Regions from separate parts of the Sporosarcina sp. P20a genome, predicted to be linked through region 1. Evidence: riboswitches for the same ligand, from Rfam matches in the RefSeq annotation. Region 1 holds a riboswitch; each other region holds the start of a gene.
What was found. A riboswitch is a leader RNA that binds a small molecule or an ion and turns the genes downstream of it on or off. The one in region 1 is predicted to bind S-adenosylmethionine.
Positions count from the first base shown of each region.

Region 2: another riboswitch for S-adenosylmethionine. It lies ahead of CSV72_RS12655 (methionine ABC transporter ATP-binding protein); the one in region 1 lies ahead of metA (homoserine O-acetyltransferase MetA).
Region 3: another riboswitch for S-adenosylmethionine. It lies ahead of CSV72_RS06915 (methionine biosynthesis PLP-dependent protein); the one in region 1 lies ahead of metA (homoserine O-acetyltransferase MetA).
Region 4: another riboswitch for S-adenosylmethionine. It lies ahead of CSV72_RS06500 (methionine ABC transporter ATP-binding protein); the one in region 1 lies ahead of metA (homoserine O-acetyltransferase MetA).

Region 1 is NZ_PDYT01000005.1:44,181-48,546, reverse strand. It holds gene CSV72_RS07265 (thioredoxin family protein) at 242-556, shown strand; gene CSV72_RS07260 (AbrB/MazE/SpoVT family DNA-binding domain-containing protein) at 682-951, opposite strand; SAM riboswitch class I at 1,102-1,208, shown strand; gene metA (homoserine O-acetyltransferase MetA) at 1,302-2,210, shown strand; gene CSV72_RS07250 (YetF domain-containing protein) at 2,277-2,981, shown strand; gene CSV72_RS07245 (HAD family hydrolase) at 3,022-3,681, opposite strand; gene CSV72_RS07240 (spore coat protein) at 3,784-4,366, opposite strand, start outside.
Region 2 is NZ_PDYT01000018.1:12-4,377, reverse strand. It holds gene CSV72_RS12665 (MetQ/NlpA family ABC transporter substrate-binding protein) at 1-267, opposite strand, end outside; gene CSV72_RS12660 (methionine ABC transporter permease) at 332-1,000, opposite strand; gene CSV72_RS12655 (methionine ABC transporter ATP-binding protein) at 993-2,018, opposite strand; SAM riboswitch class I at 2,397-2,502, opposite strand; gene CSV72_RS12650 (thioredoxin family protein) at 2,552-2,851, opposite strand; gene CSV72_RS12645 (toprim domain-containing protein) at 2,844-3,197, opposite strand; gene gcvH (glycine cleavage system protein GcvH) at 3,260-3,640, opposite strand; gene CSV72_RS12635 (arsenate reductase family protein) at 3,717-4,076, opposite strand.
Region 3 is NZ_PDYT01000004.1:113,999-118,364, forward strand. It holds gene CSV72_RS06910 (glucose 1-dehydrogenase) at 1-200, opposite strand, end outside; gene CSV72_RS06915 (methionine biosynthesis PLP-dependent protein) at 352-1,479, opposite strand; SAM riboswitch class I at 1,560-1,660, opposite strand; gene CSV72_RS06920 (DMT family transporter) at 1,816-2,151, shown strand; gene CSV72_RS06925 (DMT family transporter) at 2,154-2,468, shown strand; gene CSV72_RS06930 (methylated-DNA--[protein]-cysteine S-methyltransferase) at 2,475-3,002, shown strand; gene CSV72_RS06935 (FadR/GntR family transcriptional regulator) at 3,008-3,730, shown strand; gene CSV72_RS06940 ((Fe-S)-binding protein) at 3,883-4,366, shown strand, end outside.
Region 4 is NZ_PDYT01000004.1:34,410-38,775, reverse strand. It holds gene CSV72_RS06510 (MetQ/NlpA family ABC transporter substrate-binding protein) at 1-492, opposite strand, end outside; gene CSV72_RS06505 (methionine ABC transporter permease) at 511-1,179, opposite strand; gene CSV72_RS06500 (methionine ABC transporter ATP-binding protein) at 1,172-2,185, opposite strand; SAM riboswitch class I at 2,306-2,417, opposite strand; gene CSV72_RS06495 (pyridoxal phosphate-dependent aminotransferase) at 2,646-3,812, shown strand; gene CSV72_RS06490 (tRNA dihydrouridine synthase) at 3,939-4,366, opposite strand, start outside.

The sequences.
Region 1 (4,366 bases):
GAATTAATCATAACACGTCAAAAACTATTGTCAATTGCTTTTCCAGAAAAAACGAAAAACCGCCAAACGCGAACGTAGTTATTGAATTATTTGTGAACGTTCGTGTTTGGGCGGTTAATTATAAAAAAACAACTTGAATTGAACTAAGTGGTAGGAAATAGCCTAAGTCGTCTGAAGGGGAAAAGTGCAGGTAAGAGTGTTATAGTGAGCTTATACTAATCAGTAAGAGGAGTGTTGGAAATTGAGAAAATTAGAATCTCTAGAGCAATTTGAGCAAATTAAACAACAAGAAAGAGTGATTTTCTTATTCACTGCAGACTGGTGTCCTGATTGCAGAGTGATTGAACCATTCTTACCGACACTAGAAAAAGAATTTGCAGAGTATGAATTTGTTTCGATTGATCGAGATGAATTTATAGACCTTTGTAGTCAGTTGGATATATTCGGTATTCCTAGCTTCGTGGCATTCAGCGAAGGAACAGAAACAGGCCGTTTCGTTAGTAAAAACCATAAAACTAAAGAAGAGATCGAAGGGTTTATTAATAGTTTAACGTAACGCATTGATTCTCCATGAGGGAATATTGGAGCAATTTAACAAAAGAACTGAAGACAACTGTAAAAGTTGTTTTCAGTTCTCTTTTTTATAAAAAGATATTCTAGCATAAGCTTTTATGTCTTATGTTATGTGAAATCTTTCAGTTGCTCTATAAGGATTTTTGCGCCTTGTGGACTGATGTATAGACCGTTTGACAATTGTTTGTTTTCATCCATCACATCACCGGTGATAAAACATGCTCTGTTAACCTGATATTTTCTCAAAATGATTCTATCATCTTCTACGAAAATTTCAATCGGATCACCCTTATCGATCGACAAAGAATTTCGAAGTTCTTTTGGAATGACAATCCTACCGAGATGATCAACTTTTCGAACAATACCTAAAGACTTCATAAGCTCCTCCTTGAAGAAAAGTAATTGGTATTTTCTATTATACACCAAAAAGTACTATCTACAATTTACAAAACTTGAATGCGCAGAACAATTTGATAATTCTGCTATACAATTAAATTATTAATGCTATAATAGTCAGTAATTAAATATTTCTTATCAAGAGAAGCTGAGGGATTTGGCCCGATGAAGCTTCAGCAACCTCTGTGCATACAGGAAGGTGCTACCTCCAACAAGATTGTTGTCTTGAGAGATAAGAACGATGAACGGTCAACCCTCATTTTCTTATCTAAGAGAATTGAGGGATTTTTTGTATAGAAATAGTAATAAAAGAACGTCAAGGGGGAAATAGCATGCCGATTAACATACCAAAACATCTACCAGCAGGAGAATTACTGAAAGAAGAAAAAATCTTTATTATGGATGAAGAACGTGCGGTCACACAGGATATCCGTCCAATTAACATATTGATTTTGAATTTAATGCCTGAAAAAGAGAAGACCGAGTTACAATTGCTTCGATTGCTTGGCAATACACCATTACAAGTAAATGTCACATTCCTTAATACTGCTACCTATGTTTCGAAAAACGTCAGTCAGACCCATCTAGAAACCTTCTATACTACTTTTGAACATGTTAAAAATCGTCGTTTTGACGGTATGATTATTACAGGAGCCCCAATTGAGCTTCTACAATTTGAAGATGTAGTCTATTGGCAAGAGTTAGAAGAAATCATGGAATGGACAAAAACGAATGTTACATCAGTTCTGCATATTTGCTGGGGTGCCCAAGCAGCGCTTTATCATCATTACGGAATTGATAAGTTCGAGTTGGCAAAGAAGTGTTTTGGAGTATTTTCACATGACATTACCGATCCGACAGTGAATTTGGCACGCGGATTCAATGATGTATTTGTAGCGCCACACTCACGTCATACGGGTGTTTCATTAGAAGAGATAAAGAATCATCCCGATTTGACTCTTCTCTCATCTTCTGAAGAGGCAGGTGCATTCATCGTGATTTCAAATGATGCAAAGCATATTATGGTAACTGGACATTTAGAGTACGATGCACACACGTTGGGAGATGAATATTCTCGGGATGTAGAAAAAGGTGCCGATATTGATATTCCTGTAAATTATTATCCAAATGATGATCCATCAAAAGAACCTATGAATACTTGGCGTTCCCACACGCATTTATTATTCTCTAATTGGCTCAATTACTATGTCTACCAGAAAACTCCTTATAACTGGAGTTAAAAGAATTGCTGTATAAATTGCTATAATTTGCACATACTCCGAATACTGGAGGTGTATGCAGTGAACATAGATGAATTTTGGGAATTGGCTTTTTGGGAAATGACTTTACGAACGGTAATTTCATTTATTGTGCTTCTGATTTTGGCGCGTTTCATGGGGAAGAAACAAGTGTCTCAGCTGACTTTCTTTCATTATGTGACAGGCATAACAATTGGTTCTATTGCAGCAAACTTGGCGGGAGAGTCCGAAACACCTTTCTTAAATGGCTTATATGGAATGGTTTTATGGGCAGTGTTAACGATTCTTGCTAACTTTTTATCATTCAAATCCATCAAGCTTCGCGTATTACTCGATGATAAACCGATGATTGTCATTCAGAATGGTAAAATCCTAGAAGGTTCCATGCGTAAATTACGGTTGAGTTTCAATGATCTAAATATGATGCTGCGAGAGCAGTCCGTATTCTCGATGAAAGATGTCAATTATGCGATATTCGAAACGAATGGTAATTTGAGTGTCATGCTGAATGCGGGCGAGGAATCGGCGACTAAGAAAGATGTTAAAGCTCCATCACCACCGCCTAAATATATTCCCACTGAAATTATTACTAACGGAAAAGTGGAAGAGAAAAATATGCGAGAACTTCAATTGACTGATACTTGGCTAACAGAACAATTAAAAAAGCAGGGGATTTCTAAGCCTGAGCATGTTCTCTATGCAGAAATTCAGACAGATGGTAGTTTATATATTAATACATTAAAATCCACTTAACGTGAAGAGCTCTGAAACAATCAGAGCTCTTCACGTTTTTTTATAATATTTCCCAATTTCTTTGTTTGGCCACAGCAGTAAGTTTTTCATCTGGACGAACTGCTACAGGGGAGCCAACTTTCTCTAAGACTGGAAGGTCGGAAATGCTGTCTCCATAGGCAAAGCTATTGTCCCAGTCGATAGTTTCTCCATGTAGTGCTTGGTAAATTTGTTCATTTTTACGTGTACCTTGAATATGTAGTAAGGGCTGATCCAACGTGAGTTGTTCGCCATTAGAAGGGATGTCAGTGCCAATAATTTGATCAAATGTCAGGTGACTTGTGACTGCTTTTAAGAAAGGAGTGTAGGCTCCAGAAACGAGCAAGACATGGTATCCGTCACTACGATGCTTTGCCAGTCGATTAATGACTTGTTCATTGAAGTCCGGCATCATTACGGTATGCATGCTTTTAAAAAACTCGTGAAGTTCCGTCATCGTCAATGAATCTAAGGCTTTAAGATAAATGTGCATCGAGCGCTCTTTCATAACAGATTCAGGCAGTATCTTTAATTTATAGCGAATGTAAAGTGGTAATATCGAACGATAGAACTTTCTATAATGCTGCTTGTACGTAGGATGATTCTTTAATTGTTCCATGAGTAATTTAAAGGTTTCTTTAGTGTACAACGTACCATCAAAATCAAAGATCGCAACTTTCATATAGACACTCCTCTATTGTATTCTTCTACATAGTATACAAATATAACGAGTGTAAAAGCAAAAAGCAGATGGAGAAAAACTCCATCTGCTTGAATCGTTAATTTATTGAAGGTTATTTGGCATACCCGGTTGACCTTGAAAAGATGCAAAAGAATTAAGCAACATATTCATATCCTGATCATTTAATTGTGGAACTTGATAATACTGATGCTTGTTTTGGTAAATGGACAATTCGTATGCCATTTCTATACAGTTGGGTACAGAATCTGCAAGTACACGGCGGACGACTGGATTACATACTTCTAATGAAGCAGCCGTTTTGCCTGTAGCGCCTTCTTTTGTAGCGCCTAGCAAAAAGCCGGAAATGATTTCATCATTGATTTCACCTGTAGATTGAATAGGTTTAGACGGTGCTTTTTCTTTCATCCCGTAAATGAAATCGCTGCCTGCTTTCATTTGATAGCGCTGTGTAGGATGTGAAGGGTCTTTTCCAGTCTTAAAACTTTCGACAAGGATATTGTACTCATCCAGCGTGAATCGGTATTGTCGATCAAGAATATCGAGAAGTTCTGGATCTTGGACATGTGGACGTAAAATCATCGCTTGGTTCAATGCTCCGAGAGTAGCGCTTAAAACCTCTTTGACATCAAATAACTCATGTCCACCGTGATTCATCGATGGGGGA
Region 2 (4,366 bases), on a different contig from region 1:
TTCTAGATCTTTATTTGGCAATACATAGTCTGTATAACTTTCAATTGTTAAATCATAGCCTTTTGCAGCTAATAGTGGCTTAGCTTCTTCCAAGATTACTGCGTGCGGTGTGTTAGACGCACCGACTATTAGCGACGTTTTCTCGCCTTTTTCTGCATCATCTACATCTGGTGCTCCATTATCTTTACTACCCTCGTCTTTTGTTCCGCAAGCTGCCAGTGCAAGCACTAATACAGCTGCGAATAGACCGAATAAAAACTTCTTCATGTCCACATTTCTCCCTCTCCATTATGGAATGTTTTATGGTTAACAGGTTTCCCTGAAAATCCTATTATCGCTTGTCCAAACGTTTCACAATGAAATCACCAATAAACTGAATGATAAACACGATAACTAACACTAAAATCGTCGCCATCATCGTGACATCTCCACGGTTACGCTGGAACCCTTCGAGATACGCGAGCGTACCGAGTCCTCCAGCACCGATTACCCCTGCCATCGCTGTGTAGCCAACAAGCGCAATCGACGTCACCGTAATCCCTGACACGAGTGCAGGCATTGATTCTGGCAACAATACTTTGAAAATGATCGTAGACGTTTTGGCACCCATGGAACGTGCTGCTTCGATAACCCCTTTATCGATTTCCTGCAATGCAATTAATACCATGCGTCCGTAAAACGGAGCTGCACCAATAATTAACGCAGGCAATGCGGCATTCGGTCCACGCATACTTCCTATTAATAAATTAGTCAGAGGCAACAATAAAATGATCAAAATGATAAACGGAATCGATCGGAATATATTTACGAATGCTCCCGTAAAGACATTCGTGATTTTATTCGCCCATAACTGACCAGGAGTTGTTAAAAACAATAACAGACCGAGTCCAATACCAAAAACAAACGTGAAGACTGTTGAGTAAGCAGACATATAAAGCGTCTCGCCCGTTGCTTGCCACATTTTATCCCAGTTAACGTTCGGGAACCATTGCTCAATCATGGACCAGCACCTCCGTCTTCACTTCATTGGCATCAAGGAAAGCAATAGCTTCCTCAATAATTACCACGTCCCCTACTAGTTGCAAGACGAGTGTACCGTATGCGCCGTCACGTGTCGTCGAAATATTTCCTTGCACGATGTTGACGTCGATTGGGAATTTACGAATCAATTCAGCAAGTACCGGCTGCTCTGTACGTTCGCCAATGAAAGCTAGCTTGATCAACTTGCCGTGCGGTGACTCTTCCTGTAAATGCGCCATCGCTGCGTCCGTATCGCCGGTATCTGTTACCTGCGAGATGAAACGCTTCGTAATATCCGCTTGTGGGGATTGGAAAACATCCAGTACATTACCCGCCTCTACCACTTTACCCGCCTCCATGACCGCTACGCGATGACAGATTTTGCGGATGACGTGCATTTCATGCGTAATCAAAACGATCGTTAATCCAAGACGTTCATTAATTTCCGTCAATAAATCTAGTATTGCATTCGTCGTTTCAGGATCTAGTGCGGACGTTGCTTCATCACAAAGCAATACTTCCGGATCATTCGCAAGCGCTCGTGCAATGCCGACACGTTGCTTCTGACCACCTGATAATTGCGATGGATACGCCTGTTCACGGCCCGTCAGTCCAACGAGATCAATCAATTCCTTCACTTTTTGCTTTCGTGCCGATTTCTTCACGCCAGCAATTTCAAGAGGAAACATAATATTTTCTTCTACCGTTCTTGACCACAGTAAGTTAAAGTGCTGGAAGATCATACTGATCTTCTGACGTGCATCTCGAAGGCCAGAACCTTTTAATGTCGTCATTTCTTGTCCGTGAATCATAATACTGCCGGACGTAGGTGTTTCAAGACCATTCAATAGTCGAATTAATGTACTTTTTCCTGCTCCACTGTAACCGATGACGCCGAAAATTTCTCCCTCTTCGATGGCTAATGTCACGTCATCTACCGCGACAATTTCTGAACGGTTCAATTGGAATCTTTTATGAACGTTTGTTAGTTGAATCATTTTCCGCACCACCTTGATTAAGTCTTTTTGTTGTGTTTTCGGAAAGCTACACGACGCTTTCCGCTTTTGTTTCATCTAGCTTCAGATGCCAGCTCCTCGGGTCGTTTCGATCTTACATTCAAGGCAAAAAGCGCCTTGCTTGTAAGCTCTCCAACGCCTGTCGGAGCTAAACGGCATCTTCCGCTTTTGTTTCATCTAGCTGCAAGCGCCAGGCTCTCGGGTCGTTTCAGACTTTCCAAAAAGGCAAACTGCGCCTTAGTGGTAAGTCCTCCAACGCCTGTCGAGTCTACATGGTACTTTCCGCTTTTGTTAATAAAAAAAGCCTTCCTGCAGACAAGCAGAAAGGCCGAACGTATATAGTTATGTACGTTACCATTTCTCTCATCTATCAAAGCATTAGGCTTTGAGTGAATTGGCACCATTTCACATATGTGACGGTTGCCGGGCTTCATAGGGCACTTCCCTCCACCGCTCTTTATAAGAGTTACGTATTCAATTGATTAACTACTTATACCATACTTTGATTTCTTTTGTCAACTGAGCTTCTCTAGTAGATACGGGACGGATTGAAAGGCGTAAATTTTTTCTAATGGCTGTCCTTTGCGTTGAATGAGTAAACAAGGAACGCTTTCCACCTCATATTCTATTGCGATGTCTTGGACGTAATTTAAGTCCGCCTTTCCAATCGGTAGTTTCGGGCGCATCGCCTCGATCACCGTGAGCATTTTTGAAGCGACTGCACACGTTCCACACATCGGTGTATATAAATAAAAAGCGGCTACTTGCTCTGCCGCCTGTGCGCGTTGCCAGTCTTCAATTGTCCAATTATTCATGTGGTCCACCTGCCAAGTATTTGGAATGTACTTTAAAATTGGCGGCAGCTAAAATGCTAGCCAATAGTTTAATGGGAGTCGTTTCTACTTCGCGGTAGAGACGATCGGTATATAAATGTCTCGCTTCTGGATACAGTTGTTTGAACAGCTTACGAATGGACTCACCTGACGCGTCCGCATCCATAAAAACAAACAGGTCCTGCTGCTCATACGGTTCAAGCAGTTCCTCAATATGGTACGCGCTGATGGTGCCATTCGTACAAAGAATCTCTACAGGCTCAGCAAGGATCGGCACTAGCCGCTTACGATCCGAACCGCCTTCTACAATGAGAACTTTCGGGTCCATCCTGTTTCCTCCTAGCGTGTAAAAAAAGCACTGGGACGTTCCAGCGCTTTTCTTTTAGAATATTATTCAGCTGTCATTTCTTCGTACTGCTCAGCCGTCATTAATTCATCTAATTCAGCTTTGTTATCGATTTCGACTACTACCATCCATGCACCTTCGTATGGAGATTCGTTAACCAATTCCGGGCTGTCTTCAAGGTTTTCGTTCACTTCTACAACTTTACCAGTTAGTGGAGCATACAACTCAGAAACAGTTTTCACTGATTCAACACTTCCGAAAGGCTCGTCTGATTTCAATTGATCTCCAACTTGTGGAAGCTCAACGAATACGATATCCCCTAGTTCAGACTGTGCGAAATGTGTGATACCAATACGGTATTTACCGTCTTCTTCTTTTACCCATTCGTGCTCTTCTGAATAACGTAAATCTTTTGGTGTGCTCATGTCGTTACCTCCAAAAATATAATAGTTTATCTACCTTTAGTTTGCCATAGTTCCCGCATAAAGACAAGATTCTAGATCACTTCTTCCACGTTTCTGTGTAGGTTGTTTCATTAAATCCGACAGTTACTTTTTGGTTGTCAGAAACGATTGGGCGTTTGATGAGCATCCCATCTGAGGCGAGGAGCGCGATCTTTTCGTCGTCTGTCATGGTAGGTAGTTTGTCTTTCAAATTGAGCTCGCGATATTTCATGCCGCTTGTGTTGAAGAACTTTTTCATTTCGAGCCCGGAGTTCGCGATCATGCTACGAAGGTCGTCTTCGCTCGGTGGTTGTTCGGCGATGTTGTGTTCTTCGAATGAAATCCCCTCGTTCTCGAGCCATTTCTTCGCTTTGCGGCATGTGGTACATTTCGGATAGCCGTAGTATGTCATAGTCATAGTCGTAATCCTCCTTTTTTTCAGTATAGCAAATATAGGGGTATTGATACTAGTTTGGCGAGTGAACAATGAGAAGCTGGCAGAGTGTTGGGGTAGGAATTTGCGCTTCGGAGGGGACGCTTTCTGGAGGGCGGGCGGTGAACCACACCCCTTCGCTTCGCTCGCAGGGTGTTTCACCTGTCCCGCTGATCCTCCCAGAGCCATTCCTGTCTGGTCAGTGAGGCCCTATTGAAAAAGAAAAGTCCCCTTGTTATCATTCAGGGTGTCAAGGCATCGACGACTTGACCCGG
Region 3 (4,366 bases), on a different contig from region 1:
TCAACTGTCACGTTGGTTTTAACTGCTAGCGCTTCACCGCCAGCACTTTTGATCGTCTGGACAGTTTCTTCCGCACCTTCCATATTCATATCTGCAATGATAAGCTTTGCACCTTCACGCGCATATAGCTCAGCAATTTCTCGTCCAATCCCAGAACCAGCGCCAGTTACAACTGCTACTTTATTTTCTAAACGTTTCAACAATATCGCCTCCAATAATATTCGTATGTTCTTTTTTATTATATACTTTAATGTCTAACTATTGAAAGATTTAGCTTCATTGCTTTGACTACATAAAAAACTCGAACTGTCATAGTTAAACTGACGGTTCGAGTTGTACTGTTTACTATTATTAAACTTTTATGCCTCCGACTACTTCTTTTGCAGCATAAAGAGCTTGTTTCACATCAGCAATCAAATCGTCTACATCTTCGACTCCAACTGAGAAACGTAGCAGACGGTCGTCCACTCCACGGCGATTACGTTCTTCCAATGGAATATCCATATGTGTCTGTGTAGTCGGATACGTGATAAAGCTTTCCACACCACCCAAACTTTCAGCGAATGAAATAAGGTTCATGTTTTCAAGGAATGGTCCCACCCACTCGCTATTCTGTACGCGGAATGACAACATACCCCCAATACCAGCGTAGAGCACATCGACAATGAGTGGTTCTTGTTCTAAATAAGATACCATTGCTTTCGCATTCGCGTCATGTTGTTTCATACGTAAGTGCAATGTTTTTAGACCGCGAACGACAAGCCATGAGTCAAGGGGAGACAATGTAGCTCCAATCGCATTATGGTTAGTAAATAGGCGTTCGCATAAATCCTCACCCTTTGCGACGACTAAACCTGCTAGTACGTCATTATGTCCCCCGATATATTTCGTTGCACTATGAATGACAATATCTGCACCTTCTTCAATAGGTCGCTGGAAATAGGGTGTTAAGAACGTATTGTCGACAATTAGCAATAAACCATGTTTTTTCGCCAATTCCGCATACGTACTGATTGCTATGTTTTGCATTAATGGATTGGTGGGTGTTTCCAAGAAGATCGCTTTTGTGCGATTAGTAATCGCTTGCTCGACTTCTGAAACATCATCGAACGATAAGTATCGCGTCTTCACATTGTAAGTCTCTTCATATTGATTAAATAAGCGATACGTGCCGCCATATAAGTCTTCAGGCGCTAATAGTTCTGAACCTGTCTTAAATAATGATAAAATTAGTTGAATGGCTGCCATTCCAGAACTGCACGCATATCCTTGATCACCGGATTCCAAGTTTGCAATTCCATCCTCTAAGACAGAACGCGTAGGGTTTTTTGTACGTGTGTAATCATATCCAGTAGATTTGCCCAGACCTTCATGATGGTATGCTGTAGACAAGTAAATCGGCGTATTTACTGCTCCGGTTTTCTCATCACTATGGTTTCCAAGTTGTACTAATCTAGTTTCTAATCCGTTGTTTGTCATGAATATCCATCCCCCCCAGAAAAATAAAAAAGAACCTCTTCTTTTCGAATAGGCCCTCGAACATACAAGTGTATACAGTATTCTCATCTTCAAGGTGGTGTCACCCTTGGAATTAGCACCGTGCCTGGGGCTGGTTGCTGAGACATCGCTGGGCCTATCCCTCCGTCTCTCTCGATAAGAATATTCACAATATAGGCAAAACTGTTGACGGATTTATTCTATCATGCAGATATACTAGATGCAAGTTCCCTTTTATCGTCATTCGATGATTTTTTGTTCCAGTAAAAGATTTGCTATACTTATAGATACTCTTCATGATGAAAGGAGATTTTTATTTTGGCTTGGGGTTATGTCGCGCTAGCGGCTATTATAGAGATTTTCTGGGTAGTCGGTCTTCGTTACTCTGAAACAGTTATTCAATGGACTGGAACCGGTGTGGCAATTGTTTTCAGTTTTTATTTCATTATTAAAGCATGTGAAAAATTACCTTCCGGGACGGTATACGCAGTTTTTACCGGATCAGGTGCCGCTGCAATCCTTTTAGTGGATATATTCATCTTTCAAGTAGGCTTCACATGGGTTACGCTGACATTCATCGGATTAATCGTCATTGGGGTAGTCGGCATTAAGTTGACTACAGATGAAAAAGTGAACACAGAAGGAGGTAGCTGACAATGGCTTGGGTGTACTTGGCTATTGCGAGTCTCGGGGAGATTTTCGGTGTGTTAAGTATTAATTATTATTTACAGAAGCGTTCAATTAAAAGATTGTTACTTATTGTGGGGATATTTGGTTTTGGCTTTGTTTTTCTATCACTTGCGATGCGTGAAATTCAGATGAGTACAGCTTATGCGGTATGGACAGGGTTAGGAGCAGCAGGAGCCGTATTAATGGGGATTTTGATTTTCAAAGAATCTGCTAGTGTCAAACGTCTCTTCTTTTTATCTCTCATCATTCTCGGTGCGGTTGGCTTGAAATTATTCGGGTAAAGGGGAGTGGACATACTGGTTTATTGGACACAATTTGATTTCGACGAATGGACAGTGACGCTAGCTGCTACAGAAAAGGGACTTTGCTACGTGGGACTTGCCGAAAAAGGTTTGGAACAAATGAAGGATTGGACTAAGCGATTTGATAATAAAGAATTAAAGAAAGACGAAACAAAGCTTGAAGTCTATACAAGTCAGTTCAAAGAGTATCTTTCAGGGAAAGCTACTGGTTTTTCAGAGCTGTCGCTTGATTTAAAGGGAACACACTTTCAACTGCAAGTATGGGAAGCACTACAACGAATACCATATGGTGAAATCGTAACTTATTCGGAAATTGCAGAACAAATAGGGAAAGTATCTTCTGTTCGGGCTGTAGCATCTGCAATAGGTAAAAATCCGGTATTGATCGCGGTGCCTTGTCACCGTGTGGTTGCAAAAAGTGGAGGATTATCAGGCTATCGTGATGGTATGGAACATAAAAGGAACTTGCTACAACTGGAGAAATCGAGCTTGATAAGTGATAGGACGGAGTGAGCAACATGAAATATAAGCAAATTAAACAGAAGAAAATATATGAAGAAGTGGCGGATAGTTTATTAGACTCCATTCAATCTGGAGAGTTAAAGCCGGGTGATAAATTAGATTCTGTACAGCAACTGGCTGGAAACTTTACAGTTGGCAGATCAACAATTCGCGAAGCCTTATCAACATTACGTGCTAGAGGGCTTATCGAAATGCGACAAGGAGAGGGGACATATGTCAAGGAGTTTTCATCCGTCGATATGATCTTTCCGTTACAGAGTGCCATGCTCATGAATCAACAGGATATTCAACATTTGTTAGCTGTGAGAAAAATAGTTGAAACCGGAGCTGCAGCAAATGCAGCAGAATCCCGTACAGTATACGATTTAAAAAAGATGGAAACTGCACTCAATGAAATGAAAAAGCATGCCGGGGATATTTTGCTAGGTGAAAAAGCGGATCTAGACTTCCATTTTGCAATCGCAGAAGCAACAAAAAATCCATTATTGGTAAATTTATTGAGCCAAGTGGCAGGACTAATGAGTGAATCGATGAGAGAGACACGTCGTATTTGCCTTTATTCGGAGACTGCGACAGTAGATCGTTTGCATGATGAGCATGAGGCCATATTTTTAGCGATTAAATCACAGCAACCAGAAATTGCATCTAGTACTATGCAAGCCCATCTTCTGAATGTGGAGTCTGTTCTAATAGATCATTGGAAGTCAGTAAAAGAATAACATTACTCACTCATTTTCTTTTGAGTGATTTTTTTTAGTGAAATAAATGAATGCTCTGTCAATGAACAGATCTTTGTAGTATGCTATGTAAAATATTAGTCATCTGATGACCTGTTGACTATGAAAATATTTTAGCGAAGAGGTGAAGTGAAATGAAGGTTAGCTTATTTATCACATGTCTTGTAGATATGTTTTATGCAGAAGCCGGTAAAGACATGGTAGAAATATTAGAAAGACAAGGCTGTGAATTATCGTTTCCAAAAGGACAAGTTTGCTGCGGGCAGCCTGCTTATAACAGCGGATATGTAGAAAACTCCAAATCAGCAATGAAAAATATGATCAAGGCATTTGAAAATGCGGAGTATGTTGTCACGCCTTCAGGGTCTTGTGCCACCATGTTTAAATTGTATCCTGATGTATTCAAAGATGATCCCAATTGGTTACCAAGAGCGCAAGAGTTGGCAGATAAAACGTATGAGTTCACTCAGTTTCTCGTGAATGTATTGCAAGTGGAAAAGGTTGGAGCCAAATTGATGGGAAAGGCCACTTATCATCCTTCTTGCCATATGACGAGATTACTAGGCGCAAGTGAAGAACCAAGAAAACTATTGAATCAAGTGGAAGGACTCGAAATGA
Region 4 (4,366 bases), on a different contig from region 1:
GTCAATTTCTTCATCCATTTTCACTAACCCTGCATCTTCCAATACATATAACGTTCTCGCTGCGTTCACTGGATCATTTGGAATAGTAATAGTTGACCCATCTTCAATTTCCTCAAGAGACTTATATTTGTTTGAATAGATACCTAATGGCGCTGTCGGTACTATAATTAACTCAGAAAGTTCCATATTGTTTTCTTTCTCGAAGTTTTCCAAGTACGTGATGTTTTGGAATAAGTTCGCATCAATATCTCCACTGTCCAACGAAATATTCGGCTGAATATAGTCGCTGAATTCTGTTATTTTAACAGTATATCCTTTTTCCTCAAGTGCTGGTTGAATGGCTTTTTTTAACATGTCACTATATGGACCTGCTGTTGCACCAAAACGAATGTTTTTATCATCATCCGACTTTTCAGTAGACTTTTCTCCTCCACAAGCTGCTAATGCCGCAACCAGCGCAGTAAGAATGAATGCCAGTACTAGTTTCTTCATAAATCCATCTCTCCCCTTTTATCTTTTATCTATCATTTTTGAAAAACGATCTCCACCAAATTGAATCAACTGCACTAGCACTATTAAAATGGCGACGGTAACTAGCATAATACTGTCATCATATCGGTAATAGCCAAAACGAATGGCCAAATCTCCAATTCCGCCTCCCCCAACAAATCCAGCCATTGCTGAATAGGCAACTAAGTTGATTAACGTCAGTGTAAGTCCTTGGATAATACTCGACTTAGATTCAGGTAGTAACACATTCCAAATAATCATCCATGGTGAAGCACCCGTTGAAATGGCTGCTTCTATAACACCTTTGTCTATTTCACGCATGGACGTCTCAACAATCCTCGCAAAGAAAGGAATCGCTGCAACAGAAAGCGATACACTTGCAGCTGCCGGTCCAATCGTATTTCCAACAATCAGTTTCGTCAAAGGTATTAGGGCTACAAGTAGAATAATGAATGGAATCGAGCGAATAATGTTGACGAAAAATCCAACAACCGAATTAATTGCACGGTTCTCTAAAAATAATCCTTTATCTGTTGTAAATAATAGAACACCAAGCGGCAACCCAATAATCAGCGCAATCGAAAGGGAGATGCCTATCATATAAAGTGTTTCACCAAATGCTTTTATAATATCCGGCATAAGTTCCATGATGTGGGCTAGATCAAACATGTTGTCGGATCACCTCCACTTGTGCGTTTTGTTCAAGTATGTATGCAATCGCTTGCTCTACTTCTTCATGTTCACCTTGTAATTCCATTAAGAAAATCCCAAGTGCTCGTTCTTGAATATATTCAATCGACCCATGCAGGAAGTTACCTTTGACTTTATACTTCTGCATCGTATCGGAAATCACACCTTCCATCGCTACTTCACCTTTAAATGTAATTTTTATCAGTGTACCGACCAAATTAGATATGACAGCTTTAGGGATGTCATAAGACACTACACTGCTAATAAACTCCTTTGTCAAAGGTTGAACCGGGTTAGAAAAGATGTCATACACTTGTCCTTCTTCAATGACTTTACCATCCTGCATAATCGCCATGCGATCACAAATCTCTTTTACCACATTCATCTCATGCGTAATTAACACAATGGTAATATTCAATTCTTTATTGATCTTTTTCAACAATCGTAATATAGACATCGTCGTGTTGGGATCCAGTGCGGATGTCGCTTCATCACAAAGCAAAACGGATGGATTATTGGCTAAGGCTCTCGCAATACCAACGCGTTGCTTCTGTCCTCCGCTCAACTGCGCTGGATATACATTGCGTTTTTCAGACAATCCCACCATTTCCAGTAGTTCCATTACACGAATCTCTATTTTATCTGATGGCATTTTTGCTGCCTGTAAAGCAAATGCGACATTTTCGAAAATCGTCTTTTGGCTAATTAAATAAAAGTGCTGAAATATCATTCCAATCTTCAAGCGCGCCTGCCGAAGTTGAACTCCTGATAGTTTCGTTAAATTCACATCATTAATTAAAATCGTACCGCTCGTTGGTTTTTCCAACAAATTCAAACAGCGTATGAGAGAACTTTTCCCCGCTCCTGAATAACCGACAATACCAAATATTTCTCCAGTCTCGATGTCTAGTGATACATCATCTACACCCTTTACCACTCTATCTTTTGTCTGATATACCTTAGACAAATGTTGAATTTGGATCATGTTCTCACTTCTTTCTACATTCAAGTAAATAATAATAATTAATTGATAGCATTAACACTTCTCTTTAAATTAAAAAAATTCTTTCATTTTTCTAAATGAAAGAATTACTGAAATATTCTCAGCTTATCTCTCAGATGGAAAACCATGCTGTAGGATTTGGCACCTTCCTTGATTCATTCAAGGGGTTGCTGGACTTCAACGGGCCTTTTCCCTCAGTCGCTCTTGATAAGAGATTGATATTAAACTATATGCGTAAAACATATACTAATCTGAATTAATAAAACTGTCAAGGTGAATAACGACAATTCAACAGAATATCCGACCTTTTCAATCAACTTTGTTTATTGCACTCAATTTTTGCAATCGTCTGGAATCGAATAATAAACCTTCTATTGAAAAGTCTAGTATGATCTATGTATACTTAACGCAAATACCCTATCAAAGAAAGAAGGAATAAACTATGGCACTGTCCAACCGGTTACAGAATCTCCCTCCGCATTTCTTTACGATATTATTAAATAAAGTAGAAAAGGCTATGGATGAAGGCAGAGATGTGATTAATCTAGGGCGTGGAAATCCTGATCAGCCAACACCTCCTCATATTATTAAAGCGTTGCAAGAAGCCGTTGAAGATCCAGCGACACACGGTTACTCTCCATTCAGAGGGACACTTGCTTTAAAACAAGCAGTCGCTGAATATTATCAGCGTGAATACGATGTCACGATTGACCCTGAAACTGAAGTTGCGGTTCTCGGCGGCACAAAAATTGGTGTTGTAGAACTACCTTTAGCTATTATGAATGAAGGAGATCTATTATTGCTGCCAGACCCTGGTTATCCCGATTACTTGTCAGGTGTAAGTTTAGCTGGTATTCGATATGATACGATGCCGTTACGTAAGGAAAATGAATTTCTTCCTGATTACGATGAACTAACCGATGATCAGAAAAAAGATGCTAAATTAATGTACTTAAACTATCCTAGTAATCCTACAGGCGTCACAGCAACTCCCGAGTTTTATGAAAAAACTGTAGCATTTGCTAAAGAAAATCAGATTGCTGTCTTACAAGATTTTGCATATGGGGGCATTGGTTTCGAAGGCAAGAAACCGATAAGTTTCTTACAAACAGAAGGGGCAAAAGAAGTCGGCATTGAAATGCTGTCCCTTTCCAAAATGTATAATATGGCAGGCTGGCGTGTTGGTTTTGCAGTCGGTAACTCTGAAATAATAGAAGCTTTAAATGTATTGCAAGACCATTTATTCACTAGTATCTTCCCAGCAGTTCAACGTGCCGCAATTGAAGCATTGACGGGACCACAACAATGTGTTGAAGAGTTAGTTGCTCTCTATGAAGGTCGCCTGACAGTATTGCTAACGGAGTGCGAACGCATCGGTTGGGATGTCACAGCTCCTACCGGATCATTTTTCGCTTGGCTACCTGTCCCAGAGGGCTTTACAAGCGAAACTTTCGCCGATTTATTACTGGATAAAGCAGACGTCGCAGTATCACCAGGGAACGGATTTGGTGTTCATGGAGAAGGATATATTCGTGTTGGGTTGTTAGAAAGTGAAGAACGGTTGCAAGAAGCGGTTCGTCGTATTGAAAAGCTCGGTTTATTTAAATAAGAACATGTAATTGCACCTAACATCCATTATGCAAAAAGCCTCCTTACTCATCCCAGTATTTCTGGAATGGCAAGGAGGCTTTCACATGTCTAAAATCATTTTCGTTACAGGCTTTTCTGAAATATATTAATCGAGGTCTGCGGTGTCCAATAGTGCACGCACTTCATCTGTCGTATTCGTGCTCATCAATTCATTTCGAAGTTCGGCTGCTCCACGGAACCCTTTAATGTAAATCTTGAAGAAACGACGTAGTGGTTTAAATAGTCGAGGTTCAAGTTCTGTCGAATATTTATCAAAGAGATCCAGGTGTAGACGCAAAAGATCCAGCAACTCTTTATGATCATGCTCTTTCTTCTCTTTTTCAAATGCAAATGGATTATGAAATATTCCACGTCCTATCATAACCCCATCCACACCGTACTTTTCCACAAGCTCCATACCCATATGACGATCAAGAATATCCCCGTTGATCGTCAGCAATGTGTCGGGCGCTATTTCATCACGAAGCTTTTTGATTTCAGGAATCAATTCCCAATGTGCATTGCCGTTACTCA